Regions from separate parts of the Mycobacteroides chelonae genome, predicted to be linked through region 2. Evidence: riboswitches for the same ligand, from Rfam matches in the RefSeq annotation. Region 2 holds a riboswitch; the other holds the start of a gene.
What was found. A riboswitch is a leader RNA that binds a small molecule or an ion and turns the genes downstream of it on or off. The one in region 2 is predicted to bind S-adenosylmethionine.
Positions count from the first base shown of each region.

Region 1: another riboswitch for S-adenosylmethionine. It lies ahead of HBA99_RS02350 (aminotransferase class V-fold PLP-dependent enzyme); the one in region 2 lies ahead of HBA99_RS18765 (bifunctional o-acetylhomoserine/o-acetylserine sulfhydrylase).

Region 1 is NZ_CP050145.1:469,259-480,506, reverse strand. Features, by position in the region: gene tilS (tRNA lysidine(34) synthetase TilS) at 1-383, opposite strand, end outside; gene HBA99_RS02390 (zinc-dependent metalloprotease) at 362-1,363, opposite strand; gene dacB (D-alanyl-D-alanine carboxypeptidase/D-alanyl-D-alanine endopeptidase) at 1,432-2,829, opposite strand; gene HBA99_RS02380 (inorganic diphosphatase) at 2,935-3,423, shown strand; gene HBA99_RS02375 (MmpS family transport accessory protein) at 3,420-4,106, opposite strand; gene HBA99_RS02370 (2-oxo-4-hydroxy-4-carboxy-5-ureidoimidazoline decarboxylase) at 4,221-4,742, shown strand; gene HBA99_RS02365 (hypothetical protein) at 4,755-5,192, opposite strand; gene HBA99_RS02360 (SDR family NAD(P)-dependent oxidoreductase) at 5,244-6,203, opposite strand; gene HBA99_RS02355 (flavin-containing monooxygenase) at 6,200-7,789, opposite strand; gene HBA99_RS02350 (aminotransferase class V-fold PLP-dependent enzyme) at 7,873-9,198, opposite strand; SAM riboswitch class IV at 9,231-9,343, opposite strand; gene HBA99_RS02345 (TerC family protein) at 9,600-10,580, shown strand; gene HBA99_RS02340 (Pls/PosA family non-ribosomal peptide synthetase) at 10,761-11,248, shown strand, end outside.
Region 2 is NZ_CP050145.1:3,808,703-3,819,950, forward strand. Features, by position in the region: gene trpS (tryptophan--tRNA ligase) at 1-207, opposite strand, end outside; gene HBA99_RS18750 (exodeoxyribonuclease III) at 270-1,097, opposite strand; gene HBA99_RS18755 (alpha/beta fold hydrolase) at 1,243-2,121, shown strand; gene HBA99_RS18760 (NADP-dependent isocitrate dehydrogenase) at 2,197-4,434, opposite strand; SAM riboswitch class IV at 4,650-4,786, shown strand; gene HBA99_RS18765 (bifunctional o-acetylhomoserine/o-acetylserine sulfhydrylase) at 4,928-6,256, shown strand; gene metX (homoserine O-acetyltransferase MetX) at 6,253-7,437, shown strand; gene HBA99_RS18775 (class I SAM-dependent methyltransferase) at 7,458-8,192, shown strand; gene HBA99_RS18780 (hypothetical protein) at 8,259-8,936, shown strand; gene HBA99_RS18785 (DUF3017 domain-containing protein) at 8,939-9,238, opposite strand; gene HBA99_RS18790 (bifunctional methylenetetrahydrofolate dehydrogenase/methenyltetrahydrofolate cyclohydrolase) at 9,253-10,098, opposite strand; gene HBA99_RS18795 (nitroreductase family protein) at 10,118-10,768, opposite strand; gene HBA99_RS18800 (NADH:flavin oxidoreductase) at 10,858-11,248, shown strand, end outside.

The DNA.
Region 1 (11,248 bases), 1.7 Mb from region 2:
TCAGCCTGATCGTCGAGAGTATGGGCAAGAAGCACGGGCAGCCCGTCACTGGCCTTGCGCAGCGCGGCATACCGGGCAGTCCTGGCAGCCGCTTCCAGACCACCCGGGCCGTCAACGGCCACCGAAAGAACCAATGCGTCACGACATCCCAGGGCCAGCGCCTGATTCCGCGCCTGGGCCGCGACCTCGGCTGAGCCCTGCTGCAGCCCGTGGTCGACGATCAGCGCGGTCACCGCCCAGCCCTGCCCGACGGCAGCCGCCGCGAGCGCCAGCGAGTCAGCGCCACCCGAGAGCGCCACGGTGACAGCTGCGACATTCGGGAGGTGCTGCACACCAAAGGCTTTGACAGCCCGTCGCAGCGCTAGAGAACTCGGGCGATCCATAGATCCGGGTCCTCGATTTCGGCTGGCTTGGGCAACGTCTCGGGGTCTTGCCAGATGGTGTTGAAGCGCTCCATCCCCACCGTTCCCACCACATGGTCGACAAATCTCTTGCCACGGGTGTACTGACGCATCTTGGCATCCATGCCGATGAGCGCACGGATGACCCGTTGCAGCGGTGGCTGCTTGCGTGAACGCCGCGCCTCGAAGCGCGACCTTATGGATGCCACCGAGGGGACCACGGCGGGGCCAACCGCATCCATGACATGGTCGGCATGTCCTTCGAGAAGGGTGCCCAGCACCAGCAGACGATCCAGTGCATCCCTGCCGCTGTCGGATTGCATAGCGCGCAGCAAGTCGACAATCCCGTTCTCGCCCTGCCCCTTCGGGGATCGGACAAACTCGGCCAGCCTGCCGAGCATCCCGGCCACATCTTCTTCCTGTTCATGTGCGAGTGTCGCCAACGTGCCCGACATGTAGTCCGCCAGCCATGGATTGGCCGAGAACTGCACACGGTGCGTCACCTCATGCAGACACACCCACATCCGGAAATCGCTTGGCCTCACCCGAAGCTGACGTTCCACCGCGATGATGTTCGGATACACCAGCAGTAACGCGCCCGCCCCTTCCGCCGTGAACGGGTCGTACTGTCCAAGAATGCCCGACGAGACGAAGGCCAGCACGGCGCCGGTTTGCGCCCCGGTGACGCGGCCGGACAAAAACCCCGAGGCGCCGCCGTCACCGCCGGCCATCACCCGCATGGACTCGGCTGCCGCCGTAATCCAGCTGGGGCGGTCAATGATCCGCGCCTCCGGAACCACCAGCCCATCGGCCAAGCCGGTGAGCTCACGCACCGGAGCTTCCGCACGCCGCGCCGCATCCGAGAGCTCGGCGATGGCCTGCTGGCGGGTGTACTCGGTGGTGGGCGGCGCGGGTCGTGCCAACTTGGCGCCCACGGTGGCCGCGAACTCCCAGTTGACCATGCGGCCAACCGTCAACTCGGGACGCTCGGTTCCGGCTCCGCGCTTCGCGACGCGATCCGGCGTGGTCATCAGCTACATCCGCATGACCGCAGCACCGCCGCGGTGTTATCCACCGCGTTGCGCGCGGTGGGGGCGGTGGCCTGGTTCTGCATCAACGTGAAGGTGAGCACCCGGCCGCTGATGTCGGTGACCACACCTGCCAGTGTGTTCACCCCGGTGAGCGACCCGGTTTTGGCGCGCAACCAGCCCGCCGAGGTTTGGTTTTGGAGGACGAAGCGTTCCGAGAGTGTGCCGCTGCCGCCGGCGATGGGCAGCACGTCCAGCAGCGGTCGCAGCTTCGGCTGATCGGGGCCAGCGGCCGCTCCGATGACCTCGTCGAGGGTGCGTGCCGTCACCCTGTCGTCCACCGACAACCCACTGGAATCACGCAGTGTCAGGCCCGTGAGATCGATTCCTGCGCTGCGTAACTGGCTCGTGACGGCATCGACGGTTCCGGAGAAGGTCTGCGGTCGGCCCGATGCCAGCGCCACCTCGCGCCCGATTGTCTCTGCCATGACATTGTCGGAGGCATTCATCATCTCCCGCAGCCGCTCCATCAGCGGCGCCGACTGCACGGAAGCAATGGGTTTCGCTGTCGAGGGCGCAGCATCCAATCGCACCGTATCCGGGTCAGCCCCCAGCGCGGTGGCGAGTGCACGCCCCGCGTCCAATGCGGGAGTGGTGGAACGGCGTGAGTCATAGTCGGTCGGCTGTGTGCGGCCGGCATCGAGCATCACGGCCTGGATCGGCGCGACGTCACCGCCGTCGATATCTGCCGGGTCCCACCCGGGTGCCATCGACGGTCCGCCAAATCGGCTGATATCCACGGTGATTGAGGTGACGGTGACGCCCGACTTGCGCACCTGATCGGCAAGATCGCTGATACGGGCGGCATCGCGGTACCACGTGTCGGTGCCCGCCGGCGCCGCGCTGAGGATCGGGTCTCCGCCACCGACCAGTGTCACCAATCCGCGCTGCCCCGCGGTATCAGCGACTACCGAAGTGGTGAGTTTGGCGTCGCGCTCGAGGGTGATCAGCGCCGCCGCCGCGGTCAGCACCTTGTTGGTGGACGCCGGCACCATCGGCACGGTCGAACCCTGTTGCCACAACTCGCGGCCCGTCAGCGCATCGGTGACCCGGCCGGTGAACATCGCGAGCGCCGGATCGGCCAGCGCCTTGTCCAGCGCCTGCGCCAGGCCGTCCACCGTCGGAACCGGCGCGGAATCGGAAACCGGAACAACGCCGGGCTTGGGGCTGACGAGCACCGGCTCCGGATCGGCGCCCTGCAATTGATGGGAGGTGGCGGCTCCGGTGGTCAGCGAGGCCACAAGTACCAACGCGGCAATCGCCAGTACGACGGCGACGGCGAGCAGGACATGGGTAGAGCGCCGCCAGCGACGCGGATCAAGTGCCCTGGCGGTGACCATGCTCTGCAGGGTATCGCTATCCTGGTGCCCGCTGGACGAGCGCTTGCGCGAAGACTGACAGGCAGACTTGACAGGCTAAGTACCACCGACATTCAAGGAGCGGGTGTGGAGTTCGACGTCACCATCGAGATCCCCAAGGGTCAGCGCAACAAGTACGAGGTCGATCACGTGACCGGCCGGGTGCGTCTGGACCGCTACCTCTACACGCCGATGGCCTACCCCACCGATTACGGCTTCATCGAGAACACCCTCGGTGAGGACGGCGATCCGCTGGACGCCCTCCTGCTCCTGCCCGAGCCCGTCTTCCCGGGCGTGATCGTCGAGGCACGGCCCGTCGGCATGTTCAAGATGGTCGACGACGGCGGCGGCGACGACAAGGTGCTGTGTGTGCCCGCGGGCGATCCGCGCTGGGATCACATCCAGGACATCGGTGACGTGTCGAGCTTCGAGCTGGATGCCATTAAGCACTTTTTCGTGCACTACAAGGACCTCGAGCCCGGCAAGTTCGTCGAGGCCGCCGACTGGGTAGGCCGCGCCGAGGCCGAAGCCGAGGTCACCGCGTCGTTCGAGCGCCTCAAGACCCAGGGACACTAGCCCGGCATGGGCGCCTGGCACACGACGGCGAACACGTCGGTGCTGCTTTGGGCGACGGTCACTCCGTCAACGGTGATAGAACAGCTGATGGTGCCCTCACCGACCATGGTGACATTCATGGTCAGCGGAACGTCCCGACGTCTAATCGTCACCGAGACTGCCCACGGCTGCGAAACATTCGACACACGCACATAGTCGTTGTCCGTCATATAGGCGACATTGACCCCGCCGCCCTGACCACCCACGCTGTAGGTGACGCTCTTGCCGCCGTTCCCCGACCCCCCGGGACCCTGACCCGTAGTGGGCACCGGGGTGGGCGCCTCGGTCGTGGTGGGCACCGGCGGCGCCTCAGTGGTCGTTGGCGTGGTTTCGACACCGGTGCTGGGGTTAGGCGGGGGTGGTGATGGCGGAGGTGGCTCGGTCGTCGTTATCGACGGCAAGGGGACGTCATTGGGCCCCGTCCAGGTCGTCGATGGTGTGACGGTGACCGTCGTCGGTGCGGCCACCTCAGTTCGGCGCGTGATGACCAGAATGGCGGTCAGCGCTATCGCCAGCACCGCCAGGATGCTGACGCCGGCGACTATCCACGGCCACTTCGGCGGTTTCGGATCCTCGGGATAGGGAATCGGTTCGCCGGGTGGCCATGGCTCCTGCGGGTACTCCTGCCAGGCCGGATCCGTCACTGTCCCCCACTCCTTCCCCAGTGCAACTGGGTGCAATGTTACGTCGCGTTAAACTCCTGCAAAATGCGCGGTCCCCCTCTAGCGAACAGCGGCGCCCCGTCGAATCATGGTTCTATGTTGATGCATCAGGGCATCGGCCGCGACACGTTCAACGAGATGCCCGACACCAAAGCGGTCCACGCGCTCTACGAGTGTGGTGGCAGCGTGACCTGGGCGCGGAAGATCGCCGCGGCCCGGCCGTTCGCCGATCACGATGCCCTGTTCCGGTACGCCGACAACGAGCTCTTCGCCCTGTCCGAGGAATCACTGGACGAGGTACTGATCGCCTACCCTCCGCTGGGCAGACGCCCGGGAAGCGCGCGTTCGCATGCCGAGCAGTGCGCGATCCGCGATGAAACCCCGGGAATGATGGCTGCGTTGCGGGCCGCCGCCCACCGGTACGAGCACCACTTCGGCCATCGCTTCGTCATGCACCTGTGCGGACAGGACGGCGCCTCCGTGCTGCGCGCGATCTCCGACCGCATGCACCACGACGTGGACACCGAACGCAAGGTGACCCGCAACGAACTCGCAAAGATCAACCGCACCCGTCTGGAGCGCATGCTCGGCCCCGAGGGCGGTTACGACAACTGGTGAGCTAGCTGCGTGCTACGCCGCCAGCGGTACGCGTTGCGGCAGCAATGCGAACACGCGGCGTGCTGCACAACCGATATCCGTGGTGGGCGACGCCGGGATCAGGGTCACCCCGTCGGCGACACCGGCCAGGTAGATATCGGCGATCAGACCCGCCAGCCCTTCCGGCGTGCCCGCATACGACACCGCCGAGGGAACCCGCAGGCTCGCAAAATGCTTACGCGCGGATCGGGAATCGGCCTCGATGTGCACGTATACATCCAGGATGACTGCAGGTGCGTCCTTGCGCGCGGCGCGCAGCGCATGCCTGGCCCGCTGCGCCTGTTTGAGATCGGCGGCGTTGACGCGTGCGGTAACACCCGTTCCGCTGGTCAGCTCGTGCCAGCCGGCCACGTCGTCAGTGAAGACCCGAAACGTTTGATGTTGTGCTGCCACAGACGCCACGGTACTCACGAGGTCGCGGTAGAGCCATCGTTCAATTCCGGGTGAGCCGATCAGACCCGATCACACCGACGACTGCTCGGAGACCGGCGGCGTCGGTGCGCGTTCGGTCAGGTTGTCGATGACGCGTTGCACCCTCGGCATGAGCGAGTCGATATCCAATCCGAGCCAGTAAGGGATCGGATACATGAAATGTCGATTGAGACCTGGCAGGAGCCTGCTCAAGAAGTAGCCCAACCACGCTTCGGGACGCACCGGAGCCACCGCAAAGTTGTAGCGCGCCGCGCGGACCGTGGCCCGCGCAACCTGCGGCGGACCGATCAATTGATCCAGCACCCGCATCGGGGCGGAGGACTGGAAGGCCCTCATCACGTTATTCAGACGCTCACGTACATCATCGGGAAGATCCACGCCGGCCACGGTGGCGTTTACCCCAATGTTGGTGTTGATGAAGCCGGGACATACCGCGGACACCCCGATTCCCTTGGGGCCCAGTTCCATCCGCATGCACTCGCTCAACATCTTCACCGCCGCCTTGGAGGCAGAGTAGGCGGGAAAGATCGGCGTCGGAGTGATCGCCCCCGCCGAGGCGATGTTGACGATTTGACCGCCACGACCGCGTTCGGCCATCTGCTTGCCAAAGACACGCCCGCCATATGCGACACCGAACACGTTGACCCGGAACTGCTTTTCCCAGTGCTCTTGTTCGAGGTCGAAGAAGCGACCGCCAACCATGATGCCCGCGTTGTTCACCAGCACATCAGGGACCCCGTATTCGGCCCGCACCTGATCGGCGAATCGCTCCCATGCCGATGGATCGGTGACGTCGAGCTGGAAAGCAACGGCACGCAGCCCCTTGTTGTGAATAATCTCCGCCGTTTCCTGGGCGGTGGTCAGATCGAGATCCGACGCCACCACCTCCGCACCGCCCCTGGCGAATTGGATGGCGATGGCCCGCCCGATGCCGCTGCCGGCGCCGGTCACCACAACAAGATCTGGTTTACGTGCGGGGAGCAGCCTCATCCCACGACCTCCTTGTTGCGCTTACGCCGCGATGCCACCTTCACCACGGGCGCCACCGTCTCGCTGCCGTAGCGATAGTTGTCCAACCGGAAGTATTTGTTGTGGAAGTACATCTCGCCGAAACCGCCTGGCCGGAAAGGCGAATCACCGTGATTGTCGATGTAGTAAGTGTTGGCCGTCGAACATGCCGGCGAGAGCCACAGGTGATTCTTGTTGCGCTGGTGCATCTTGCGGAAGTAGGCCTGATGCACGTCCTGCTTGACCTCGGCGGTGGTGGCACCGCGTTTCTTGGCCTCCGCGATAACCCGGGCCGCGTGCGCGGTCGTCGATTCGATCAGCATGTGATACGGCCCGAACACATAGCCGTACGGTCCGAGAACAAGGAAGAAGTTAGGGTACTCGGGAATCGAAACACCCTGGTAAGCCTGATAGCGGCTCTCCTGGAAGAATCGTTTCAAGTCCTTGCCGCCTCGCCCGGCGGTCGGGAAGGCCGGCATGTGATCCCAGATCGCGAATCCCGTGGCACAGATCAATACATCTACTTCATGCTCGACGCCGTCCGCGGTCAGCAGACCCTTCTCGGTCATCCGCTGAATCGGTTCGGTCACCAAGTCCACATTGGGCCGGTTGAACGTCTTGAGGTAGGTGTTAGAGAACGACGGACGCTTACAGCCAAATCCGTAATAGGGCAGCAGCTTCTCGCGGGTCACCGGATCGTCGACCTGTGTACGCATCCAGGAGCGAATCCTGTTGGCCATGGCCATCGATGCCGATTCGACGTATTTGGAGTCGAGGTTGAAAACAGCATCCGGAATGTACGCGGTGCTGAGGTTGATCGCGTGGCGAATCCCCTTGGCGACACCGGGGAATCCGAACAGTGCCCGCCAGAACGCGTTGTACTTCAAGTCAGGTTTGGGCCCCACATAGATGGGCGTGCGCTGAAAGACGGTGAGGTGGCCAACCTCCGGGGCGATCTCGGGAACGAGCTGCAGCGAGGTAGCCCCGGTTCCGATGACCGCCACCCTCTTCCCGGCAAGCTGAACATCCTTATCCCACAGCGCGGTATGCATCAGCACACCCTGATAGGAATCGATACCGTCTATTTCTGGGAGCTTGGGTTGCTCAAGTCCGCCGGTCGCGGCAATCACATGCCGAGCAGTGATGACGGTGTCATCGTCCAGGGTAAGAGCCCAGATATTTTGCGACTCATCAAATTCCTGACGAACGACGCGCGTATTGAACCGGATCTTGCGCCGCAGGTCGTGCTTGTCGACAAGCTCGTTGGCGTACTCCTCGAGTTCATTACCCGGGGTAAAGAACTTCGACCAGGTGGTCTTCTGGTCGTAGGAAAAACTGTAGATAAAGGTCGGGATATCAACGGCCACGCCCGGATACTTGTTCGCGTGCCAGGTGCCGCCGGCGGCCCCCCACTTCTCCAAAATCACGAAATCGTGAACTCCCCTTTTGGTGAGCTCAACACCTGCTCCGATACCGCCGAAACCGGCTCCGATAATCACGACTTCATGGTCGGGAACAACCCGTTCCCGGCCGTTGGCTTCGCTACCCCGCGCACGTGTACTAGTCATTCGACGTCCTTGTCAGTCCGACCCAGTGATGTATCGGACCGAAAGTATCACGTATTACGAGTTACGGATACTGCGATTCGGCGTCACGCCACCAGGAAGTCCGGCAGTGGCCGCGGGTCATCGGCGGGCCCCACCTGTCCGTCCCGCTCGACATAGGTCAGGGTCGGGCCATGGTGGACAAGCTGACCGATCGCATCGACGAGGCGCGCGATGTCACCCGCGGTAGTGCCCAGCCCGACGCTTGCGCGTAGCGCTCCACCCGGAGCGCCCAATCTGGCCAGCAGCGGATGCGCGCAGAACCTGCCGTCGCGCACTCCGACTCCATGTTCGGCCGACAGATACGCGGCGGCCACCGACGGCGTGTATCCGGCGACCGTGAAGGACACAATGCCCAGTACATCTCGGCCACCTTCCCAAATGCGAAGAGTGTCAACGCCTTCGATCGCCTCGAGCCCTTCCCGAAGTTGGGCGGTGAGCGCTTCTTCGAGTTGACTTATCTCTCCCAGCGCGTCCAATGCCTCACATGCTGCCGCCACGGCGGCAACGCCGACCACATTGGGAGTGCCCGCCTCATGCCGCTGCGGTCCGACGAGCCACTCGGCCTCGTCGATACTGACATTGCGCACCGCACCCCCGCCCGCCAGATACGGTCGCGCGGCGTCGAGCCAGTCACTTTGTCCGACAAGGACTCCGGCACCAAATGGGGCGTACAGTTTGTGCCCGGAGAACGCGAGGTAATCGATTCCGGTTGCCGCCAGGTCGATGCGACGATGCGGAACCAACTGCGCACCGTCAACGGCGATCCTCGCGCCGTGCCGGTGGGCAACGGCAGCGAGTTCAGCCAATGGCAGCACCTCGCCGGTGACATTCGATGCGCCGGTAACGGCCAGCAGCGCGGCGGGCTGCCGGGAGAGTTCCTCATCCAGCGCGGCGACGGTGTCCGCGACGGTAGCCCGATGTGCTGCCACTCGAGCGCCATATCGCTGCCAGGTCAGCAGGTTTGCATGATGTTCGATATCAAGCACCACCACATTTGGGTGTCGCCGGCTTTCAGAATCCGCCCCACCCGGCACCGCCGAAGCGAGCAGATTAAGCGAGTCGGTGGTGTTGCGGGTAAAGATCACGTGCTGGCCGGGGGCTGCTCCCACGAAACGTCCCACCGTTTCCCGGGCACCCTCGTACACCGCCGTGCACACGCGCGAGGCATATCCGGCGCCACGGTGCACGCTGGCGTAATACGGCAGCAACTCGTTGACGCGGTCCGCGACATCGCCGAGCGCGGGTGCGCTCGCCGCGTAGTCGAAATTGGCGTACCTGATCCAACCACCTTGAGCCAGAGGCACTTTGACGTCTGCCCCGACGACGCGCGCGGCCGGTCGCTCAGCCCCAGATTGTGCGGACACTGACATGTGACATCCCATCTCACCGGACCCGCCCGGCGAGTCCACGCTTGCCACGCCCGGTTGAGCGCGGCCAGGTCGTCACCTGGAGCACCCCACCGTGGAGGAGGGTTGCCGACCAGCTAGCCAGGGCTTGTCGCTGGTTCTCATGACCTGAGGGCAGTGTGCCCACCGGGCACTGCCATCGTCAAGCGCATTGCGCAGGGTGATTTCAAATGCGCGATGTCACGTCGTTGATCCGGTCCGATTTTCCGATCCCCGCGCCGTAGGGCACACTGACTAGCGGAGGGGAGTATTCCTTCGCTGCGGTGTCGTCATCACATCGGCCATTGTCGGACCGGTCGGTGCCGCGGGCCGGTCACGTATCGGCGGAAGAGACCTCCGGCGTTTTGGCGACCGGAGGTTATTCAATGCAGGTATCCCAGCTCGAGTGGATCATCACGCTGGCCGTCACGGTCGCGATCTTGCTGGTCGATGTCGTGGTGATCGGTAGGCGCCCTCATGAGCCCACCGTCCGCGAGACCGCTACTGCCCTGAGCATCTATATAGGGCTCGCCGTGGCCTTCGGTCTGTGGGTGTGGTTCTTCCACGGCAGCCAGTTCGGGCTGGAGTTCTTCGCAGGCTGGCTCACCGAGTACAGCCTGTCGGTCGACAACCTGTTCATCTTCCTGATCATCATGGCCAGCTTCAAAGTTCCCCGTGTCTATCAGCAGGAAGCGCTGCTGATCGGCATCATTTTGGCGCTGATCTTCCGCGGCATCTTCATCGCGCTGGGTGCGGTGGCCATCGAGCAGTTCTCCTGGATCTTTTATCTTTTCGGCGCGTTCCTGGTGTACACCGCGATCAACCTGGCCCGGGACACCGAGCACGACGACGACGCCGATAACGCCGTGGTGCAGTTCGCCCGCAAGCACCTGCGGACCACCGATAAGTGGGACGGCCTGCGACTGTGGGTCCGGGATAACAGTGCGAACGGCGCCAGACTCATCACGCCGATGTTCCTGGTGATCGTGGCGCTGGGCACCACCGACCTTCTCTTCGCCCTGGACTCGATCCCCGCGATCTACGGGCTCACCAAGGAGCCCTATCTGGTGTTCACGGCCAACGTGTTCGCCCTTATGGGTCTGCGCCAGCTCTACTTCCTACTGGGCGACATGCTCAAGCGTCTGGTGTACCTGTCTCAGGGACTGGCCTTCATCCTGTTCTTCATCGGCGTCAAACTGATCCTGCACGCGCTACACGAGAACGAGTTGCCCTTCATCAACGGCGGCGAGCCGGTGCACGTACCCGAGATCCCCACGCTGGCAAGCCTTGCGGTGATCGTCGTGACGCTGCTGATCACCACCGGCGCCAGCCTGTACAAGACTCGGCGCACTGCCAAAGAGGACTAGTGCCCAGCGCCTGCACGGTGAACGGCGCGGACCTCCGTGGCAAACTTGGCTGCGACGGGCTCACCGTGCCCGCGGGAGCGCCTCCGCGCGGCGGCGAGCCCAGCCGCAGCCGGACCGATAGGCTCGCTGCCGTACCCCTCCAGGCCCATAGATCCGACGCGGAAATTAACGAGGAGCAGCGTGACCGGCCCCGACGAGTCACCCACTAACCGCACGGGCGAAGAGGCTCCCCAGCCCGCCGTTCAGGAAGCCCCGGGCCATCCGGTGCCACCGCAGTACCTGCTCGGCAGGTCGGCCCCTCCGGCCCGGACACTGATCGACATCCTCTACTCAACGGCCGCGGAGCACCCCGATGCGCCCGCCATCGATGACGGCACCATCCAGCTCACGTATTCAGAGCTGATCGTCGACGTCGAGGCAAGCGTCGAGTGGCTCGGGGCACGCGGAATCGGGCGCGGTGATCGCGTTGGTATCCGAATGCCCTCCGGCAGCTACTCGCTCTACGTGGCGATCCTGGCCACCCTGGCCGCTGGAGCCGCGTACGTTCCGGTGGACGCCGACGATCCGGACGAACGTGCCGCGCTGGTTTTCGGCGAGGCACAAGTGGCCGCGGTGATCACCCCCGACGGTCTCGTTCGTGGACCCGGATCCTCGAGGGGCTGGCGCGC
Region 2 (11,248 bases):
GCGTCGGCGTAGCTCCTCGGGGTCCTGCGCGACCGTGATGGCATGCAGGTCGACAACACAGAACAGCGCCTCGTATTCGTGCTGCAACCGCACCCACTGCTGCACCGCGCCCAACACATTTCCGAGATGGAGAGAATCGGCGGTGGGTTGAATCCCAGAGAACAGGCGTCCCCGGGCGGCGGTTTCAGCGGTCCTGTCGGCAGTCATAGTGCATCCATCCTGGCATGACCGGTCAAAACCATTTACCCGAGCACAGGACGCTCAATCGGCTAGTGCAGCCGGTACTCAACCGTCACCGGCGCATGGTCGGACCAGCGAAGCGCGTAGGCGTCGGCGCGTTCGACCCGCGCCGCGTGTGCGCGCTGCCCCAGATCGGCGGTCGCCAGGTGGTAGTCGATGCGCCAGCCCGCGTCATTGTCGAAGGCCTTACCCCGCCACGACCACCAGCTGTACGGTCCGTCAACACCGGGGTGCAGCAGCCGGAAGGTGTCGACCCATCCGGCTGCGAGCAGTGAGCCGACCCAGGCCCGCTCCTCCGGCAGGAACCCGGCCTTCTTCTGGTTCGCCTTCCAGGCCTTTATGTCTCGCTCGGTATGCCCGATGTTCCAATCACCGCAGATCACCGTGTCGCGCCCGCTCGCAACCAGTTTGGCCATCCTGGCGCCCACCGCCGCCATGAATCGTTCCTTCTCGTCCTGGCGCGCCGTGCCCGCTTCCCCGGTGGGCAGGTAGATGCTCGCCACCGTGAGATCACCGACCTGGGCCTCCAGATACCGCCCGGCTTCGTCGAACTCGCCGCCATCGGCGTCGAGCGACACCTTGATCGAGGTGGCCGGGACGCGGCTGAGAATCCCCACGCCGTTACGTCCCTTCACGCTCGACGAGGCGTTCACCACGTGCCACCCCGCGGCCAGCGCCGGTGCCAGCGCCTCCTGGAGTTGCTCGTTCTCCGCACGCACCTCTTGCAGACACACGATGTCGGCGGTCGTCTGCTCCAACCAGGGCAGCAGCCCCCGGTTCTCCGCGGACCGCTCTTTCACCGCGGCACGAATGCCGTTGACGTTGATGGTGGTGACGGTGATCTTCTCGGTGCTCATCGATCGCCGACGATAGTCGAGAGGTCTGACAGTGATGAGCCGCTGAGGCGAAGAACAGCCGACAGTGATGGGCACCACGGGGCACGGTAAGTTGACGCAACAGACAGTAATGTCAACGCTGATGTTGGCGCACTAGGAGGACCGCATGCTGGAAGCCATTTTGTCGAAGTCGTCGAGCAAGCGGGCGCCCATCGAGATGGGTGAGGGCGAGCCGGTCCTGCTGCTGCATCCGTTCATGCTGTCGCAGTCGGTGTGGGAGACCGTGGCCGAGCAGCTCGCCGATGCCGGATACGAGGTGTTCGCACCCACCTACCCCGGACACAACGGCGGCGGACCGTTGCCCGCGCTGCCTCCGTTGTCGCAGCGCTCGGTCGATACCTACCTGGACCAGGTCGAAGAGATCATGGATGAGAAGGGCTGGGAGACCGCCCATCTGGTGGGTAACTCACTGGGCGGCTGGATCGCGCTGGGACTGGCGCTACGCGGCCGGGCTCGCAGTGTCACCGCCATCGCGCCTGCCGGCGGCTGGACCAAGTACTCGCCGCTGAAGGCGGAGATCGTGGTGAAGTTCGCGGCCATGCTCCCCTGGCTGGCGTTCTCCCGGCTGTTGGGCCGCCGTGCGGCGGGCCTGCCGTTCGTCAAGTTCGCCACCGCCCGCGCCCTCTGCGGCGAGACAGAGGCGCTGAGCCTGCCGGACTTCCACAGCATTTTCGAGGACATCACGCACTGCCCGGCCTACTTGCCGTCGCTGTCGTCGATTCTGCCGGCACCGGGCCTGCAGAACCTGAACACCATCTCGGTGCCGGCACAGCTGGTGCTGTGTGAGAAGGACGAGATCGTGCCCCCGGGTCGATTCGGGAAGCTCATCAGCCAGGGCCTGCCTGCCGATGCACGGCGGATCACCCTGGCGGGCATGGGGCACGTGCCGATGCTGGAAGCGCCCGGTCAGGTCACCGAGGTCATCACCGACCTGATCGACCCGCTGGTCGCCGCCAAACGCGCCGCGGCCTCCGACGTCGGCTAGGGATCACGTCGAGTGTGAACCTGTGGCGGAGTTTCGACTGATTCGCCGCCCAGGTTTCACACTCGACGCAGTGAGCTATACCTGGACGGAGGCCAGAACGGCGTTGAAGGTCTGGCTCGGCCGCATCACCGCGGCGGTCTTGTCGGGGTCCGGCGCGTAATAGCCGCCGATATCGACCGGGCTGCCCTGGACGGCGGCAAGCTCGGCGACGATTTCGTCCTCGTTCTCGACCAGCTGCTTGGCCAGCGGCGCGAACAGCTCGGCGAGTTCGGTGTCCTCAGTCTGCGCGGCAAGTTCGGCCGCCCAGTACAGGGCCAGGTAGAACTGGCTGCCGCGGTTGTCGAGCTCACCGGTCTTGCGCGACGGGCTTTTGTCGTTCTCCAGCAGCTTCCCGGTCGCCGCATCCAGCGTGGTAGCCAAAATCTTGGCCCGCGGGTTACCGGTCTTGATGCCCAGGTCCTCCAGGCTGACGGCCAGCGCCAGGAACTCACCCAGCGAGTCCCACCGCAGGTGGTTCTCTTCGACCAGCTGACTGACGTGCTTGGGTGCCGAGCCGCCGGCGCCGGTCTCGTACAGTCCGCCACCTGCCATCAGCGGCACGATGGACAGCATCTTGGCACTGGTACCCAGCTCCAGGATCGGGAACAGGTCGGTCAGGTAGTCGCGCAGGATGTTGCCGGTCGCGGCGATGGTGTCCTTGCCGCGAATCAGCCGTTCCAGGGTGTAGCGCATGGCCCAGACCTGGGGCACAACCTGGATCTTGAGACCCTCGGTGTCGTGGTCCTGCAGGTACTCCTTGACCTTCTTGCGTAGTTCGACCTCGTGCGGACGCTCGGTGTCCAGCCAGAACACCACATTCATCCCGGACTCGCGGCCCCGCGTGACGGCCAGCTTGACCCAATCCTGGATGGCGGCATCGGTGACGACCGGCATACGCCAGATGTCGCCAGTCTCGACGTTCTGCGACATCAACACCTCACCGGTCTCGACGTCGACGATGTCGGCAACGCCGGGCTCGGCGATCTCGAACGTCTTGTCGTGGCTGCCGTACTCCTCGGCCTTCTGTGCCATGAGACCGACGTTGGGAACGGTGCCCATGGTGGTCGGATCGAACTGGCCGTGGGTCTTACAGAAGTTGATCATCTCCTGGTAAATCCGGGAAAACGTCGACTCCGGGTTGACGGCCTTGGTGTCTTTGAGCTTGCCGTCGGCGCCATACATCTTGCCGCCGGCCCGGATCATCGCGGGCATCGAGGCGTCGACGATCACGTCGCTGGGCGAGTGGAAGTTCGAGATGCCCTTGGCCGAATCCACCATGGCCAGCTCGGGCCGATGCTCGTGGCAGGCGTGCAGGTCGCGGATGATCTCCTCATGCTGCGAGGCGGGTAGCGACTCGATCTTGCTGTAGAGATCCGAGAGTCCGTTGTTTACGTTGACGCCCAACTCGTCGAACAGCTTCTGGTGCTTTTCGAAGGCGTCCTTGTAGAAGATCTTGACCGCATGCCCGAAGACGATGGGGTGGCTGACGCGCATCATGGTCGCCTTGACATGCAGGGACAACATCACGCCCGTCTTGTAGGCATCCTCGATTTGCTCCTCGTAGAAGTCGCAGAGCGCCTTCTTGCTCATGAACATGCTGTCGATGATGTCGCCCTTGGCCAGCTTGACCTCAGGCTTGAGCACGATGGTCTCGCCACTCGTGGTGGTCAGGACCATCTTGACCTTGCGGTCGCGGTCCAGCGTCATCGACTTCTCACCGTGGTAGAAATCGCCCTCCTTCATGGTCGCGACGTGGGTGCGCGATGCCTGCGACCACTCGCCCATGCTGTGCGGGTGCTTGCGCGCGTACTCCTTCACCGCGCGGGGTGCACGGCGGTCCGAGTTACCTTCACGTAGAACGGGGTTCACGGCGCTGCCCAGACACTTGGTGTAGCGCGTCTTGATGGCTTCCTCTTCCTCATTCTTCGGATCGCCGGGGTACTCGGGCAGCTTGTAACCCTTGCCCTGCAGTTCCTTGATGGCAGCGAGGAGCTGCGGCACCGACGCGCTGATGTTCGGCAGCTTGATGATGTTCGTCTCAGGCAGCTGCGTCAGGCGGCCCAGCTCGGCCAGGTTGTCCGGAACGCGCTGATCCTCGGGGAGGTACTCGGCGAACTCGGACAGGATGCGTGCGGCAACGGAGATATCGCTGGTTTGGACGTCGATACCGGCGGGGCCCGCGAAGGCCCGGATGATCGGCAAGAAGGAGTACGTCGCAAGCAGCGGCGCCTCGTCTGTCAGCGTGTAGATGATGGTCGGCTGCTGCGCACTCATGGTCACTCCCGGCATCGTTGATCGGACTTGTTGGTCGGTCAAATCTCAGGCATCCCGTGGGTCACACGGATGACCTATTCAGTATCACGTCGCTTCCGAGCCTAGGCGGGCGGACGGGCTGTGATCGCGCTCCCATCGTGGCCCGCAGACACCGCCGAGCCGCGCCTTGCATACCTGGTGGCAACCATTCGGTGCATTGCGATACGCTTTTAAGCGGTCATGAGTACCAGCGTCAAGCCCCGGCTCGCTGGTCGGCAACCCTCCAACCGCGGTGGGGTGCCCCGGGTGATGACCAGGTTGAGTAGCCGACTGGGTTATGAAAGGACAGTCGGCCACACGGCAAGCGCGGGTCCGATGACGGGCCCCGAGAAGACAGGTTGGCCCAATGAAGCGTTCGTCACCCGGGGGTGAGTCCCTGCATTCCTGTTGTCGGTGTTGTCGCTGTCGCATGCCCTAAACCGCCAGCCCCGCACCGACCACCCAGGAGGTTCCCATGACCGATATCGATCCCACCGCCCACTGGGCGTTTGAGACCAAGCAGATCCACGCGGGCCAGACCGCGGACCCGGCGACCAATGCCCGGGCCCTGCCGATCTACCAGACCACGTCCTACGTCTTCAACGACACCGCGCACGCGGCAGCGCTGTTCGGGCTGTCCGAAGAGGGCAACATCTACACCCGTATCGGCAACCCGACCCAGAATGTCGTCGAGGAGCGCATCGCTGCCCTCGAAGGCGGCGTGGCGGCGCTGCTGCTGGCTTCCGGGCAGGCGGCAGCGACATTGGCCATCATCAACATCGCGCAGGCCGGCGACAACATCGTGTCGAGCCCGCGTCTGTACGGCGGCACATACAACCTGTTGCACTACACGTTGCCGCGCCTGGGAATCTCAACCACCTTCGTCGAGGATCCCGACGACCTCGACTCCTGGCGCCGCGCCATCACGCCACAGACCAAGGCACTCTTCGCCGAATCGATCTCCAACCCCAAGAACGACATTCTCGACATTCCGGGCATCTCGAAGATCGCGCACGAAGCGGGCGTCCCCCTCATCGTCGACAACACTGTCGCCACTCCCTATCTGATCCAGCCGCTGGCCCACGGCGCCGACATCGTGGTGCACTCGGCCACCAAATACCTTGGTGGACACGGCAATGCGATCGGTGGCGTGATCATCGACGGCGGCACCTTCGATTGGACCCAGGGCCGCCACCCCGGATTCACCACGCCGGACCCGAGCTACCACGGTGTGGTGTTCGCCGATCTGGGCGCACCGGCCTACGCACTCAAGGCGCGTGTTCAGCTGTTGCGTGACCTCGGGCCCGCCATCTCCCCGTTCAATGCCTTCCTCATTGCGCAGGGACTTGAGACGTTGAGCCTGCGAGTACAACGCCACGTCGAAAATGCACAGCGGGTGGCCGAGTACCTCGCCGCCCAGCCGGAGGTCACCGGCGTCAACTACGCCGGGCTACCCACCTCCCCCTGGCACGAACGCGCGAAATCATTGGCCCCCAAGGGTGCCGGTGCGGTACTCGCATTCGAATTGGACGGAGGAGCCGAGGCGGCGACCACCTTCATCGATTCCCTGACACTGCACAGTCAGGTAGCCAACATCGGCGATGTGCGATCGCTGGTCATACACCCCGCCACGACGACACACGCACAGCTCGCGCCCGCCGAACAGGTGGCCTCCGGCGTCACACCCGGCCTGGTGCGGTTGGCCGTCGGTATTGAGGGTATCGACGACATCCTGGCCGATCTGGACACCGGATTCGCCGCCGTGCGGCGACTCAAACAGCCCGCAGCGGTGGCATCATCATGACCTTGACCGACGATCTTCGCGCAAACGGCTCCGCCGACCACCAGCTTCCGGCACCGAACATCGCCCTTCCACAAGGCGATGAGATCGCCTATGTGTCAATAGGTTCGATCACACTCGAAAGCGGTGCCGTCATCGACGACGCGACCGTCGCGGTACAGACCTGGGGAAAGCTCTCACCCCGCCGCGACAACGTGGTGTTCGTCTGTCATGCGCTGACCGCCGACTCACACGTGATCGGACCCGCCGGCCCCGACCACATCACCGGCGGGTGGTGGCAAGGAATCATCGGCCCCGGCGCGGCGATCGATACCGACCAGTGGTGCGCCATCGCCACCAACGTGCTGGGTGGCTGCCGCGGTAGCACCGGCCCGACTTCCCTTGCCGCCGATGGAAAGCCCTGGGGCTCACGATTCCCCGAGGTGTCGGTACGTGACCAGGTGAACGCCGACATCGCCGCACTCGCACAACTCGGCATCACCGAGATCGCCGCCGTCGTCGGCGGTTCGATGGGCGGTGCACGCGCGCTGGAATGGGCCGTCATGCAGCCGGATTCGGTGCGTGCGGCGCTGGTGCTGGCGGTTGGTGCACGCGCCACCGGCGACCAGATCGGCACCCAGAGCACGCAGATCGCCGCCATCCGGTCCGATCCAAACTGGCAGGGCGGCGACTACCACGGCAGCGGACGCAGCCCCGAGAAGGGTTTGAACCTCGCCCGGCGCATCGCACACCTGACCTACCGCGGAGAGGTCGAGCTGGACACCCGGTTCGGCAATGATCCCCAGGTCGGCCCGGACGGGCCCGAGGATCCGTGGGCCGACGGCCGATACGCGGTGCAGAGCTACCTGGAGCATCAGGGCAACAAGTTCGTTCGGCGCTTCGACGCCGGAAGCTACGTCATCCTGACCGAGGCACTCAACCGCCACGACGTCGGCCGGAACCGTGGCGGTGTCGAGAAGGCGCTGCGCGGCTGCCCCGTCCCCGTCGTCGTCGGCGGTATCACGTCCGATCGGCTGTACCCGCTGCGCCTGCAGGAGGAATTAGCCGACCTGCTCCCCGGTTGTACCGGCTTGCGGGTGGTCGAATCGTTGCATGGCCACGACGCGTTCCTCATCGAGTTCGACGCGGTGAGCGAGCTGGTTCGGGAGACACTCGCCCTGGCCAAGTCAACACAGGCTTCGTAAACGGAACCCGAGGAGCGCGAATGCCGGACGCACACGCAGAGCCCTCGCTTTCGTTCGGTTCACAGGCGGCCGCCTACGAACGGGGCCGACCGTCCTACCCGCCCGAGGCCATCGACTGGCTGCTGCCCGACGGAGCGCACGATGTCCTGGATCTGGGCGCCGGTACCGGGAAACTCACCACCCGCCTGGTGGAACGCGGGCTCAACGTGATCGCGGTGGATCCGCTCGCCGAAATGCTTGAAGTACTGAGCAATTCGCTTCCCGAAACCCCCGCACTACTGGGCACCGCCGAGGAGATTCCGTTACCCGACAACAGCGTGGATGCGGTGCTCGTGGCGCAGGCCTGGCACTGGGTGGATCCCGAACGCGCCATTCCCGAAGTCGCTCGCGTGCTGCGCCCGGGTGGGCGGCTGGGGCTGGTGTGGAACACGCGCGATGAGCGCCTGGGCTGGGTGGCCGACCTCGGCAGGATCATCGGCAGTGAGGACGATCCGTTCAACCACACGGTCAGCCTGCCCGCGCCGTTTAGCGGGCAGCAACGACACCAGGTCGAATGGACGAGTTACCTTACCCCTCAGGCACTTCTGGATATGGTGGCCTCACGCAGCTACTGCATCACCGCCCCCGAAGCCGCCCGGAAGAAGACCCTGCAGCAGGTTCGGGAACTGCTGTCCACCCATCCTGCGCTTGCCCAGTCGACGGGACTGGCGCTGCCGTACGTCACCGTGAGTATCCGGGCGACACTCAACCAGTAGAAGATCTGTGAATCGGGTGCCCCAATTCACAGAGACGAATAGGCCGCGTGCCGCTACGGTGTACCCGTGCGTACGGATCGCCGCCTGCTGGCAGCCCTCTTTGTCACCACCACATTCCTGACCCCGGCACTCGCCGGCTGTGGATCGGCGGGGTCACCTTCGGACACCAAGAACCAGTCCGAATCCAGCGCCAGCAGCGCGCCCACCGAACGGCACACTCGGCAGTTCATCCCCGAACTGGGCATCTACGTCACCCTCCCGCATGACTGGGTGGCCTTCGCCGACGGAGTGCACGACAACAAGGGGCAGGTGACCTTCCAAGTCCGGCCCAAGTGGGAGTCAACGGAATTCGCGCAGTACGTGCGCATCCGCAAGTTGACGGCTTCCGACGAGAACACGGCCGCACCCGAGGTAAAGGGCTGGCTCGAATCGTCGAATGCCGATGCGGTGAGCGACTTCGTCAAGAGCCGTAAGTCGAAAGTCACTGCGGATAAACGAGACTCATGGGACGGCCCCAACTTGCCCGGAGCCTCGGCAAGCCTGGAGCTGGAGAAGCCTCCGGTCGCGGAGGGCAAGCCGCCGTCCGCCGTCACACCCAAGATCTACGTGGCGTTTGTCGGGCAGGGCGATCAACGTTGGCAGATCGCCACCAGCAATACCGGCAGCCCCAGCGGAGAACCGTCGGAGCAGTTCTTCGGCGAGCAAGCCGATGCCATCGCACGCTCGGCGCAACTGCTCAAGTAGGTCTATCCGGTGCCCAGCGGGTCGATCGTCAACGCCAGGTAGACCATCACCGCAGCGACGGCACTGAGAGCACCGACGTCAAAGGTCTTGCTGCGCACCGCTAACAGGCCCGCGGTGTCATCGGCCAGCACCAACCGCAGCGCCGCGGCCACTCCCACAGCGATCCCCACGACCAGCGCACCGCGGCGCCACCGATCCGCGATCACCAATCCCAGCGCCACCAGAAAGACCGCCGATACCACCAGAATCGGCCACTGCTCACGGGCGAAGCGGCGGACGGCATCAAGAGCCGCCCCGTACATGCCCCGGGTAGTCGTCACGAACGTTCCGCTCGCTCGATCACGTTGCTAAGCAAGAACGCTCGGGTCAAGGGTCCGACTCCGCCCGGGTTGGGCGAGACGTACCCGGCGACATCCCAGACGTCCTCGGCCACGTCGCCGGTCAGCTTGTCGTCGACCCGGCTCACGCCCACGTCGATCACCGCGGCACCCGGCTTGACCATGTCCGCCGTCACCATGTGCGGCACGCCGGCAGCGGCGACGATGATGTCGGCCTGCCGGGTCAAGGCAGCCAGGTCACGGGTTCCGGTGTGGCACAGGGTGACCGTCGCGTTCTCCGAGCGGCGGGTGAGCAGCAGCCCGAGGGGACGGCCCACCGTGACGCCACGACCGATCACCACCACGTGCGCGCCGTCGAGCTTGACGTCATAGCGACGCAGCAGATAGACGATGCCCCTCGGCGTGCACGGAAGCGGGGCTTCCTTGCCCAGCACCAGCCGGCCCAAGTTCGTGGGGTGTAGCCCGTCCGCGTCCTTATCGGGGTCGATGCGTTCCAGCGCCTCGTTCTCGTCGAGGTGCTTGGGCAGCGGCAGCTGCACGATGTAGCCGGTGCAGTCCGGGTTGGCGTTCAGCTCGTCGATGGTGGCGCACAGTGTGGCTTGATCTATATCCGCGGGCAGATCGCGGCGGATCGAGTTGATGCCCACCTTGGCGCAGTCGGCGTGCTTACCGCGAACATAGGCGTGCGAACCCGGGTCGTCCCCCACCAGGATGGTTCCCAGGCCTGGGGTCTTGCCCGCCGCGGTCAGCGCCGCGGCGCGAGTGGCCAGCTCCACAAAGATCTCGTCGCGGGTGGTCTTGCCATCAAGTCGAGTCGCCGTCACACGGCCAGTATTCCAGCTCTCACCAAGTGTCCCAGTGCAGGACGTCGGCGACGGGCTGGCGCTTGGCAGGCCGGAAGTCCGTGCCGACGGTGTACGCGATGGGGAACAGCCCGCCCTGGGTGATCTTGTCGAACGGGATGCCCAGGATGTCGGCGGTGCGCTTCTCACCGTCGTCCATCAGGTGCAATGTCGTCCAGGCCGATCCCAAACCGCGGTTACGGGCGGCGAGCATGAAGCTCCACACCGCAGGAAGCAACGATCCCCACGACGAGGCCGCGCCGACCACCGGCAGATTGTCGAGTCGTCCCTCGATGCAGGGAATGAGGAACAGTGGCGCCCGCTCGAAGTTCTCGGCGAGGTAGCCGGCCGAGTCCACAACCTTTTCCTTACGCTCGGCCCGGGTGTCGCCTTCGGCGTAGGTGGCGCCTGCGCCCTTGGCGTACTTGTTCCAGCCTTCGCGGTAGATGTCGGCGATCGCCTTCTTCTTGTCGGCGTCCTCCACGATCACCCAGTGCCAGCCCTGATGGTTCGAGCCGGTCGGTGCCTGCAGCGCGATGTTCAGACATTCCTCGACAACCGCGCGCTCGACGGGCTTGTCGAAATCAAGGCGCTTGCGCACCGAACGGGTGGTGGTCAGAACTTCGTCGGCTGACAGATTCAGGGAGGTCATACGACGAACGTACATCCACCGGGCTTACCGAAAATTAGGAGTCCGCATCCAGAATTCGCCGTCCGTGGTCGCGGCGTAATCTCCCGCTCATGGGCAATGACGCCGCTGGAGTTCCCGACGTGTTGGCGCCCGCGCGACTCGGCCCCATCACATTGCGCAACCGGACAATCAAGGCCGCCACATTCGAGGCCGCCTCACCGGACGCTTTCGTCACCGACGATCTCATCGAGTATCACCGCAGACCCGCACTCGGCGGGGTCGGCATGACAACGGTTGCCTATTGCGCCGTCGCCCCCGAGGGACGCACCGAATACGGCCAGGTCTGGATGCGTGAAGAGGCCCTGCCCGGGCTGCGGCGCCTCACCGGCGCCATCCACGACACCGGCGCCGCCGTCTCGGCGCAGATCGGCCATGCCGGTCCGGTGGCCAATGCGCGATCGAACGGGTCACGTGCCCTGTCCCCGATCCGGTTCTTCAACC